One region of the Streptomyces sp. NPDC002577 genome, then DNA from elsewhere that is predicted to be linked to it. Evidence: riboswitches for the same ligand, from Rfam matches in the RefSeq annotation. Region 1 holds a riboswitch; the other holds the start of a gene.
What was found. Region 1 has a riboswitch for cyclic di-AMP ahead of ACWD4J_RS29780 (M23 family metallopeptidase). Riboswitches for the same ligand answer to the same signal wherever they lie in the genome.
Positions count from the first base shown of each region.

Region 2: linked by a shared signal. The riboswitch ahead of ACWD4J_RS19570 (M23 family metallopeptidase) and the one ahead of ACWD4J_RS29780 (M23 family metallopeptidase) in region 1 are both predicted to bind cyclic di-AMP.

Region 1 covers NZ_JBSFWK010000030.1:87,965-92,169, forward strand. Annotated here, with positions in the region: tRNA gene ACWD4J_RS29770 (tRNA-Met) at 135-208, shown strand; gene ACWD4J_RS29775 (PP2C family protein-serine/threonine phosphatase) at 430-1,623, shown strand; cyclic di-AMP (ydaO/yuaA leader) riboswitch at 1,887-2,031, shown strand; gene ACWD4J_RS29780 (M23 family metallopeptidase) at 2,043-3,188, shown strand; gene ACWD4J_RS29785 (PrsW family intramembrane metalloprotease) at 3,196-4,205, opposite strand, start outside.
Region 2 covers NZ_JBSFWK010000013.1:107,714-111,918, reverse strand. Annotated here, with positions in the region: gene ACWD4J_RS19580 (M16 family metallopeptidase) at 1-15, shown strand, start outside; gene ACWD4J_RS19575 (M16 family metallopeptidase) at 39-1,421, shown strand; cyclic di-AMP (ydaO/yuaA leader) riboswitch at 1,656-1,816, shown strand; gene ACWD4J_RS19570 (M23 family metallopeptidase) at 1,830-2,591, shown strand; gene ACWD4J_RS19565 (GntR family transcriptional regulator) at 2,809-3,495, shown strand; gene ACWD4J_RS19560 (HPr family phosphocarrier protein) at 3,696-3,977, opposite strand.

The DNA.
Region 1 (4,205 bases):
CCGGCGTGAGTGCGGGGTTCACACGGGGCGCGAAACCGGGCTGGTCGACTGGGGCGCGAATCGGGCTGGTCGAAGGGTTGCGAACCGGGCTGGTCAAGGCGGTCCCGCGGATGGCGTACACTTGTACTTACCGACGCGGGGTGGAGCAGCTCGGTAGCTCGCTGGGCTCATAACCCAGAGGTCGCAGGTTCAAATCCTGTCCCCGCTACTGAAGGCCGAGGGGCCGGAACCAGATGATGGTTCCGGCCCCTCGGTGCGTTGTGGCGCAGTGTCTTCCCGCGTTCTTCCCGCGTGTTCGGTCTTCCGCGGTGTTCGGGACTCGCGGTGCTCACCCGGGCGGCCCACCGCAGGTCGCGTCTCGTACCGCGGTGGGAATGCCTGAGGGGATACGGCGACGGGCGCGGGCGTGGACGCGGCGGGAGACGAGCGGTGCGGCAGCGAGGAGGACGCGACGCGGGGGCGGACGGCGGCGAGCCCGCGCGGGATGCCGCCCGGGATGCCGGCTGGGACGACGGAGAGGTCGCAGGGGGCGGGACGGAGGGCGTCGAGCGGCAGGGCTCCGCGGCCGTACGGGCCTTCGTGCGCTTCCTGCCCGCGCTGCTCCTCGTCGCCGGGACGCTCTACGACGTCCTCACGCCGACCGTCTTCACGGGAGCGCCGCTCTTCACCGCGGCCCCGCTCGTGGCAGCCGCCCTCTATCTGCTCCGAGGCACGGTCCTGACAGGCATCGCCTCGCTCGTCGCCGTGCTCGCCGTGCGCCTCACACCCGATGCCGCCGTCGACGTCGGCGCCGTCACCGAAGTGGTGACGGTCGCCGTCGTGGCCGTGATCGCCGTCGTCATCAACCGCGTCGTACGCCGCAGCGGCCAGCAGCTCGCCTCCGCTCGAGAGATCGCCGAGGCGGCCCAGCGCGCCGTGGTGCCCGAGCCCGCCGGACGGATCGGGGGCCTGGACGTCGCGGCCCGCTACGAGGCCGCGCAGGCCGGCGCGTTCATCGGCGGCGACCTGTACGCGGTGCAGGACACCCCGCACGGCGTACGGCTCGTCGTCGGCGACGTACGGGGAAAGGGCATGGGCGCCGTCGCCGCCGTCGCGGTCCTCATCGGAGCGTTCCGGGAGGCCGCCGAGCAGGAGGCGTCGCTGGAAGCGGTGGCGCAGCGCCTCGACCGCGCGCTCGCGCGGGAGGCGACGCGGCGGCGCGGTACCGAGCTGCTCGAAGGGTTCGCCACCGTGGTTCTCGCCGAGGTCCCGCACGGCCGGGACGTCGTACGGGTGATCAACCGCGGCCATCCCGAGCCGCTGCTGCTGGACGCGGAAGGCGCCCTGCGGGTGCTCTCCTTCGGTGAGCCCGCGCTGCCGCTCGGCATGAGCGATCTGGGGACATGGCCCGACCGCGCGTACGAGACCGGGTTCCTCAGCGGGGCGACGCTGCTCTGCTACACGGACGGGCTGTCGGAGGCGCGTGACGACCACGGCGAGTTCTACGATCCGGCGGACCGCCTCGCAGGGCGCGCGTTCGAGGGTCCGGGAGTCATGCTGGCCACCCTCGCCGCGGAGGTGCGGCGGCACAGCGGCGGCGGGATGGCGGACGACATGGCGCTGCTGGCGGTACGGCGGCCGTGAGGGGAAGACGCCCACGCCGCCTTGTCACCTTGCGTGATCGAACGACCTCCCTCCGCATAACAAATGACACACCGTCAGGGGTGGGTCCGTCGGTGCCAGGTCGTCGCCGCGCGGTCAACTCGTCCGATTCCGCCCGATCGTGCCCCGTAAAGTCCAGGCCAAGGGCGTTAACGATCAGCCGGAACGGCTTGGAATTCGGTACCCCCGTCTATTAACGTTCGATAACGCAGCGCGGTCGTCCCAGCCGTCACAAGAGGCGGCTCCGTGCGCACGCGCCGAATCCCGCAAGGGAACCGGGGAACCACCAACTTGGGGTGAATCGGGCACCTTTCACATGAAAGGCGTTCGTAGGAGACCTTCCTGCTCCGAACCCGTCAGCTAACCCGGTAGGCGAGAAGGAAGGAAAGGAGTGCGCCTCCGTGGCGTCCAACCCGCCTGCCCCGCAAACCTCGTTCGCGCCGTACGACCCTGACAACAGCGGATTCGACACCGGCACCGGATTCGACGGATTCGACCCTGGCACCGGTTTCAGCACCGGCACCGCCACCGGCTTCGGTACCGGCACCGGCTTCGGTACCGGCACCGGCTTCCGCCAGGACGAGGGGCCCTGGGAGGAATGGAACCCCACTGAGGAGTCCGTCCGGCCCGTCCGCGGCCGGCACCGCGTCATGAAGCAGCGCGGCGGAGGACTCGCACGCAGCTCCACGGTTCTCGGTGTGGGCGTCATCGCGGCCGTCGGCGCGGGCGGCATCGCCACCGCGCAGGGCGGCAAGCCGCCGGTGCAGATATCCATGCCCGACCTGTCGTCGGTCACCCACTCCCTCCCCGATGTCGGTGCCCTGCTTCCCGGTGGCTCGTCGGACTCCGACGACGCCAAGGTCGCGCCGCTCACCGGCGCCGGCGTCACCGCCGCCGACGCCGAGCAGGGCGCCACGGACGCCGGCGAGGCACTGCGCGCCCGCATCATGCAGCAGGCGGAGCAGCAGCAGGACCAGGCCGAGAGCGCGGCCGCGCAGGCCGCCGAGGAGGCCGCCGCCAAGCAGGCCGCCGAGGAAGCCGCCAAGGAGCAGAAGGAGGCGGAGGCCAAGGCCGCCGCCGAGAAGAAGGCGGCTGAGGAGGAGGCCAAGCGCAAGGCCGAGGCCGAGCGCCTCGCCAAGCTCGCCGCGAGCTTCACCCTCCCCACCTCCTCGTACACGCTCACCTCGCACTTCGGCGACGCCGGTTCCATGTGGTCCTCCGGCTACCACACCGGCCTGGACTTCGCGGCCCCCACGGGGACGCCGCTCAAGGCCATCCACAGCGGCACGGTCAAGGAGGCCGGCTGGTCGGGCTCGTACGGTTACCGCACGGTGATCGAGCTCGACGACGGCACGGAGCTCTGGTACTGCCACCAGTCCTCGATCAGCGTCAGCGTCGGCCAGAAGGTCACCACGGGCGATGTCATCGGGCGCGTGGGCGCCACCGGCAACGTCACCGGTCCGCATCTGCACCTCGAGGTCCATCCGGACGGTGGCGCCGCCATCGACCCGCTCGCCTGGCTGCTCAGCAAGGGCCTCAACCCCTGATGGTGCGTCAGGACAGGTAGGGGTTGTACACGGGGTACGGCGCCGCCTGCCCGTACGGGACCTGCCCGTACGGCGGCGGCACGGCGCCGGGCCTCACGTGTCCCAGCGGATGCCCGTACGGCACCTGCCCGTACGGGGCGACGTACGGCGCGACCACCACCCGTGTCGTCGCCGCGGCAGCGTAGGCCAGCGCGGGCCGTGCCACGTCCTTGCGCCGCCACAGCTCATGCAGCAGCTCCTGTTCCCGTACGACGAAATCGGCGCCCGGGCGCCCGCGGCGCCCGCGGTGGCGCAGGAACGCCAGTGACGTCGCGTACGCCTCGTACTCGGCGACCGCCCGCGCCGCGGGCTTGCCCAGGTGGCGGCCCGCGTACTCGCGGGCCAGACGGCGCGCCCGCATCGAGCCCAGGGCGAACGGCTCGGGCGGCGTCAGCCAGCCCGCGGCCGCGTACGCGGGCAGTTCGCGGCGGATGGTGCCCAGCTCGCGCTGCCTGGTCCAGATCACCAGCCAGGTGAGCAGCCCGAACGCGGGCACCATGAACGCGGCGTAGACGGCGAAGAACCCGTACGGGCCGAAGTTCGACGAGCCGTTCCAGGCGGCGTGCATGCCCATCGCGAGGAGCAGGCCCGCGATCGGCAGCAGGACCCGGCGCAGGCGCCGGCGCTCGGCGGACAGCGCCGCGATGCCGAAGCCGATGCCGCTGAGCACGGTGAACAGCGGATGCGCGAACGGCGACATCACGATGCGGACGAAGAAGGTCGCGGCCGTGACGGAGGAGAAGCCGCTGTCCCCGCTGAGCTGGTCGGTGCCGAAGGCCGTGCCGAGGTAGAGGATGTTCTCGGTGAACGCGAATCCGGCGCCGGTGACGCCGGCGATGACGACACCGTCGACGATTCCGGTGAAGTCCCGTCGCCGGAAGAGGAAGATCAGCAGGACAGCCGCCGCTTTCGCGGTCTCCTCGACGACGGGCGCTATGACGGTGGCGCCCAGCGTGTCGGCGCTGCTGGGGTCGGCGG
Region 2 (4,205 bases), on a different contig from region 1:
GAGGCGGCGAAGTGACCGAGGCCGAAATCCCTGTGATCATGGAATTCCACCCGCAGCCCCAGGCCGGCCCCGCCAAGCCCTGGGCCTTCCCCGCGCCCGGCCGCGGCACGCTCGGCAACGGCCTGACGGTGCTGCGTTGCCACCGCCCCGGCCAGCAGGTCGTCGCCGTCGAGATCCTTCTCGACAGCCCGCTGGACGCCGAGCCGGCCGGCCTGGACGGCGTCGCCACGATCATGGCGCGGGCCTTCTCCGAGGGCACCGACAAGCACTCCGCCGAGGAGTTCGCCGCCGAGCTGGAGCGCTGCGGCGCCACGCTCGACTCGCACGCCGACCACCCCGGCGTACGGCTCGCGCTCGAAGTGCCCGTCTCCCGGCTGCCGAAGGCCCTCGGGCTGCTCGCCGACGCCCTCAGGGCGCCCGCGTTCGCGGACAGCGAGATCGAGCGGCTCGTCCGCAACCGGCTGGACGAGATCCCCCACGAGACCGCCAACCCGGCCCGCCGCGCCGCCAAGGAGCTCTCCAAGGAGCTGTTCCCGGCGGACTCGCGCATGTCCCGCCCCCGCCAGGGCACCGAGGAGACGGTCACGGGCATCGACTCCGCGGCCGTGCGCGCCTTCTACGAGAAGCACGTACGCCCCGCCACGGCCACCGCCGTCGTCGTGGGCGACCTCTCCGGCACCGACCTGGACGCGCTCCTCGCGGACACGCTCGGCGCCTGGACCGGCTCGACCGCCGAGCCCCGTCCCGCGCCGCCGGTGACCGCCGACGACACCGGCCGCGTCGTCATCGTCGACCGCCCGGGCGCGGTCCAGACGCAGCTGCTCATCGGCCGCATCGGCCCGGACCGCCACGACCGCGTCTGGCCCGCCCAGGTGCTCGGCACCTACTGCCTGGGCGGCACCCTCACCTCGCGCCTGGACCGCGTCCTGCGCGAGGAGAAGGGATACACCTACGGCGTACGGGCGTTCGGGCAGGTGCTCCGCTCGGCAGCGCCGACTTCCCCTGGAGGAGCTACAGGCGCCGCGATGCTGGCCATCAGCGGCTCTGTCGACACCCCGAACACCGGCCCGGCGCTGGACGACCTGTGGAAGGTGCTGCGTACGCTCGCCGCCGAGGGCCTCACGGACGCCGAGCGCGACGCCGCGGTGCACAACCTGGTGGGTGTCGCACCGCTCAAGTACGAGACGGCGGCGGCCGTTGCGGGCACGCTGGCCGACCAGGTCGAGCAGGGTCTCCCGGACGACTTCCAGGCGCAGCTGTACCAGCAGTTGTCCGCGACCGGCACCGTCGAGGCCACGGCCGCGGCGGTCAGCGCCTTCCCGGTGGACCGTCTGGTGACCGTCCTCGTGGGTGACGCCTCCCAGATCGAGGAGCCCGTCAGGGCGCTCGGTATCGGTGAAGTGACGGTCGTCACGGGCTAGACCCGACGCCGGACCGCCCGCCCCACGCGGACGGGCACGAGCACCGGCCGGGCCCGGAGAGACCCCGGTGGCTGCAGAGCCACCGGGGTCGTCGTTTGTCCGAATTGTTGGAGAGGCTGCCTGTCTGCCCTGTGGCATGCACTACAAATCCCAGGCTGCGTTTGTTGATTGAAAGATGTCCCGATTAGCGTCAGTCCGGCTGTTCGTCAGGCAGTGCGCCGCGCCCGCGGCACCGGACAGCGATCGCCGAGTCCCCGGACGGTGTGAACCAGGGGAGCCGGGGACCCATCGCAGTCCCTGGGGTGAATCGGGGCCCTTGCCGTGCCGAGGGGCCCGTAGGAGACCTTCCTGCTCCGAACCCGTCAGCTAACCCGGTAGGCGAGAAGGAAGGAAAGGACCAGCCACTACATGGCGTTCACCCGCGCCACCGGGAAACACCGTCGTCCGAACCGCCTGACCCGCACGACCGCAAGCGCGGCGGGTATCGCGGCCCTCACCACCACCGGCGTCATGGGCGCCCTCGCGTCCCCCGCCATGGCGGCAGGCCCGACCGTCGAGCAGACCGGCCTGACGCAGGCCGTCACCCTCGGCGAGTCCGTCGCCGCCCAGATCGACGCCCAGGCCGCCGCGCAGCAGCAGGCCGCCGAGGAGGCCGCCGCCAAGAAGAAGGCCGCGGAGCGGAAGCGCAAGGCCGAGGCGAAGGCCAAGAAGGAGCGGGAGGCCAAGGAGCGCGCTGCCCGCGAGGCCGAGCGCAAGCGCCTCAACGCCTTCGTGCTGCCGATCACCGGCTCCTACGTCTCGACCGGCTACAAGACGGGCGGCTCCCTGTGGTCGTCCGGCACTCACACCGGCATCGACTTCCATGCCGCGTCCGGCACCCCCGTCCACTCCGTCGGCTCGGGCACCGTCGTCACCGCCGGCTGGGGCGGTGCCTACGGGAACCAGATCGTGATCAAGATGAACGACGGCACGTACACCCAGTACGGCCATCTGTCGTCCATCGCCGTCTCCGTCGGCCAGAAGGTCACGCCGGGGCAGCAGATAGGCCTCTCCGGGGCGACCGGCAACGTCACCGGGCCGCATCTGCACTTCGAGGCCCGGACCACCCCGGAGTACGGCTCCGACATCGACCCCCTCGCGTATCTGCGCTCGCACGGCGTGAAGGTCTGACGCGAGAGCGGTTCGGGGAAGCTGCCTTCACCGAATCCTCACTTCAGGGAAGCCCCGGCTCATCGAGCCGGGGCTTTCATCGTTCCCGAGCGCCGTTTTGTCCAAAAAATATCCATGGATTCCGGCCCGCCGTCGGAAATTCCCGCCTGTTGCAATAGAGTCAGTCAACAAGCGTCAATCGACCGCGTTTCGCGGGGATTAAGGCGGAGGTCCGGTCATGCAGATTCCCGCGCACTCGGTATGCACGGCAATCCGCGACGACATCGTCGCGGGTGTCTACGAGCGCGGAAGCCGGCTCACCGAGGAACTGCTCGCGCGCCGGTACGGGGTGTCCCGTGTCCCGGTGCGCGAGGCCCTGCGCACGCTCGAGGCCGAGGGTTTCGTCGTGACGCGCAGGCATGCGGGCGCCTGTGTCGCCGAGCCCACCGAGCAGGAGGCCGCCGACCTGCTGGAGGTCCGCATGCTGCTCGAGCCGCTGGGTGCGGCCCGCGCGGCGCAGCGCCGCACCGAGGCGCATCTGAAGGTGCTGCGCGGCCTGGTCAGGCTGGGTCAGGAGCGCGCCAGGCGGGGTCACAGCGAGGATCTGCGGTCGCTGAGCGGCTGGTTCCACGAGACGCTGGCGCAGGCCTCGGGCAGCCCTGGGCTGACGGCGCTGCTCACCCAGCTCAGGCACAAGATCGCCTGGATGTACACCGTGGAGACGCCCGCCCATCCCGTGGAGGCGTGGGCGGAGCACGGCGCGATCGTCGACGCCGTGGCCCGTGGCGACGCCGAGCGGGCGCGATCGCTGACCACGCTGCACTCGGAACGGTCCACTGCCGCACATCGACTGCGTTTTCCGGACCGCGGAGACCGTGTGAGGGGTTCGCAACATGCCGTAAACACTGTGAGTCCGCGGCTTTAACAGACGCACCGTATACAAAGAGAGTTATTCGGTGGGGGTCTCTTTTTGCTGCCCATTTTTGACGCTGTGCGGAATTCCCGGCCGGGCTTCTGAAGGTATGGCGCGCGCATCCAGGAGTACCGCCCCAATAAAAGCGGCGGAGCCGCGCCGCCTCCGAAAAGGAAGCCGACGCGGCTCCGCCGCAATTCGCCTGTTTTTCGTCAGACGGTCTCGGGAAGCTCCTCGAGACCCTCGGAGACCAGCTTCGCCAGCCGGTCGAGGGCGGCATCCGCCCCGTCCGCGTCGGACGCGAGGACGATCTCCTCGCCGCCCTGGGCGCCGAGGCCCAGCACAGCGAGCATCGACGCCGCGTTGACCGGGGTGCCGTCAGCCTTGGCGATCGTCACGGGGACGCCGGCGGCCGTGGCCGCACGGACGAAGATGGAGGCGGGGCGGGCGTGGAGGCCCTCGGCCCAGCCGACGTTGACGCGGCGCTCAGCCATGTGATGCTGCCCTTCAGGATTTTCTCAGGGTTGTCTAGACCAGTGTTCCATACCGGCGGACGTGCCGGAACGGTCAGGAACAGCCAGGACCGGTCCGGAACGGTCCAGAACGGCCGGGAACGGGTCCTTCGCCTCGCGCCCAGCCGTTCCAGTTCTCCCGGAACGTACACGTCTGGTCGAACGGAAAGCCTAAGCCCGTCCTGCTCCGAGTGCCCCCGGTGCCCCGTA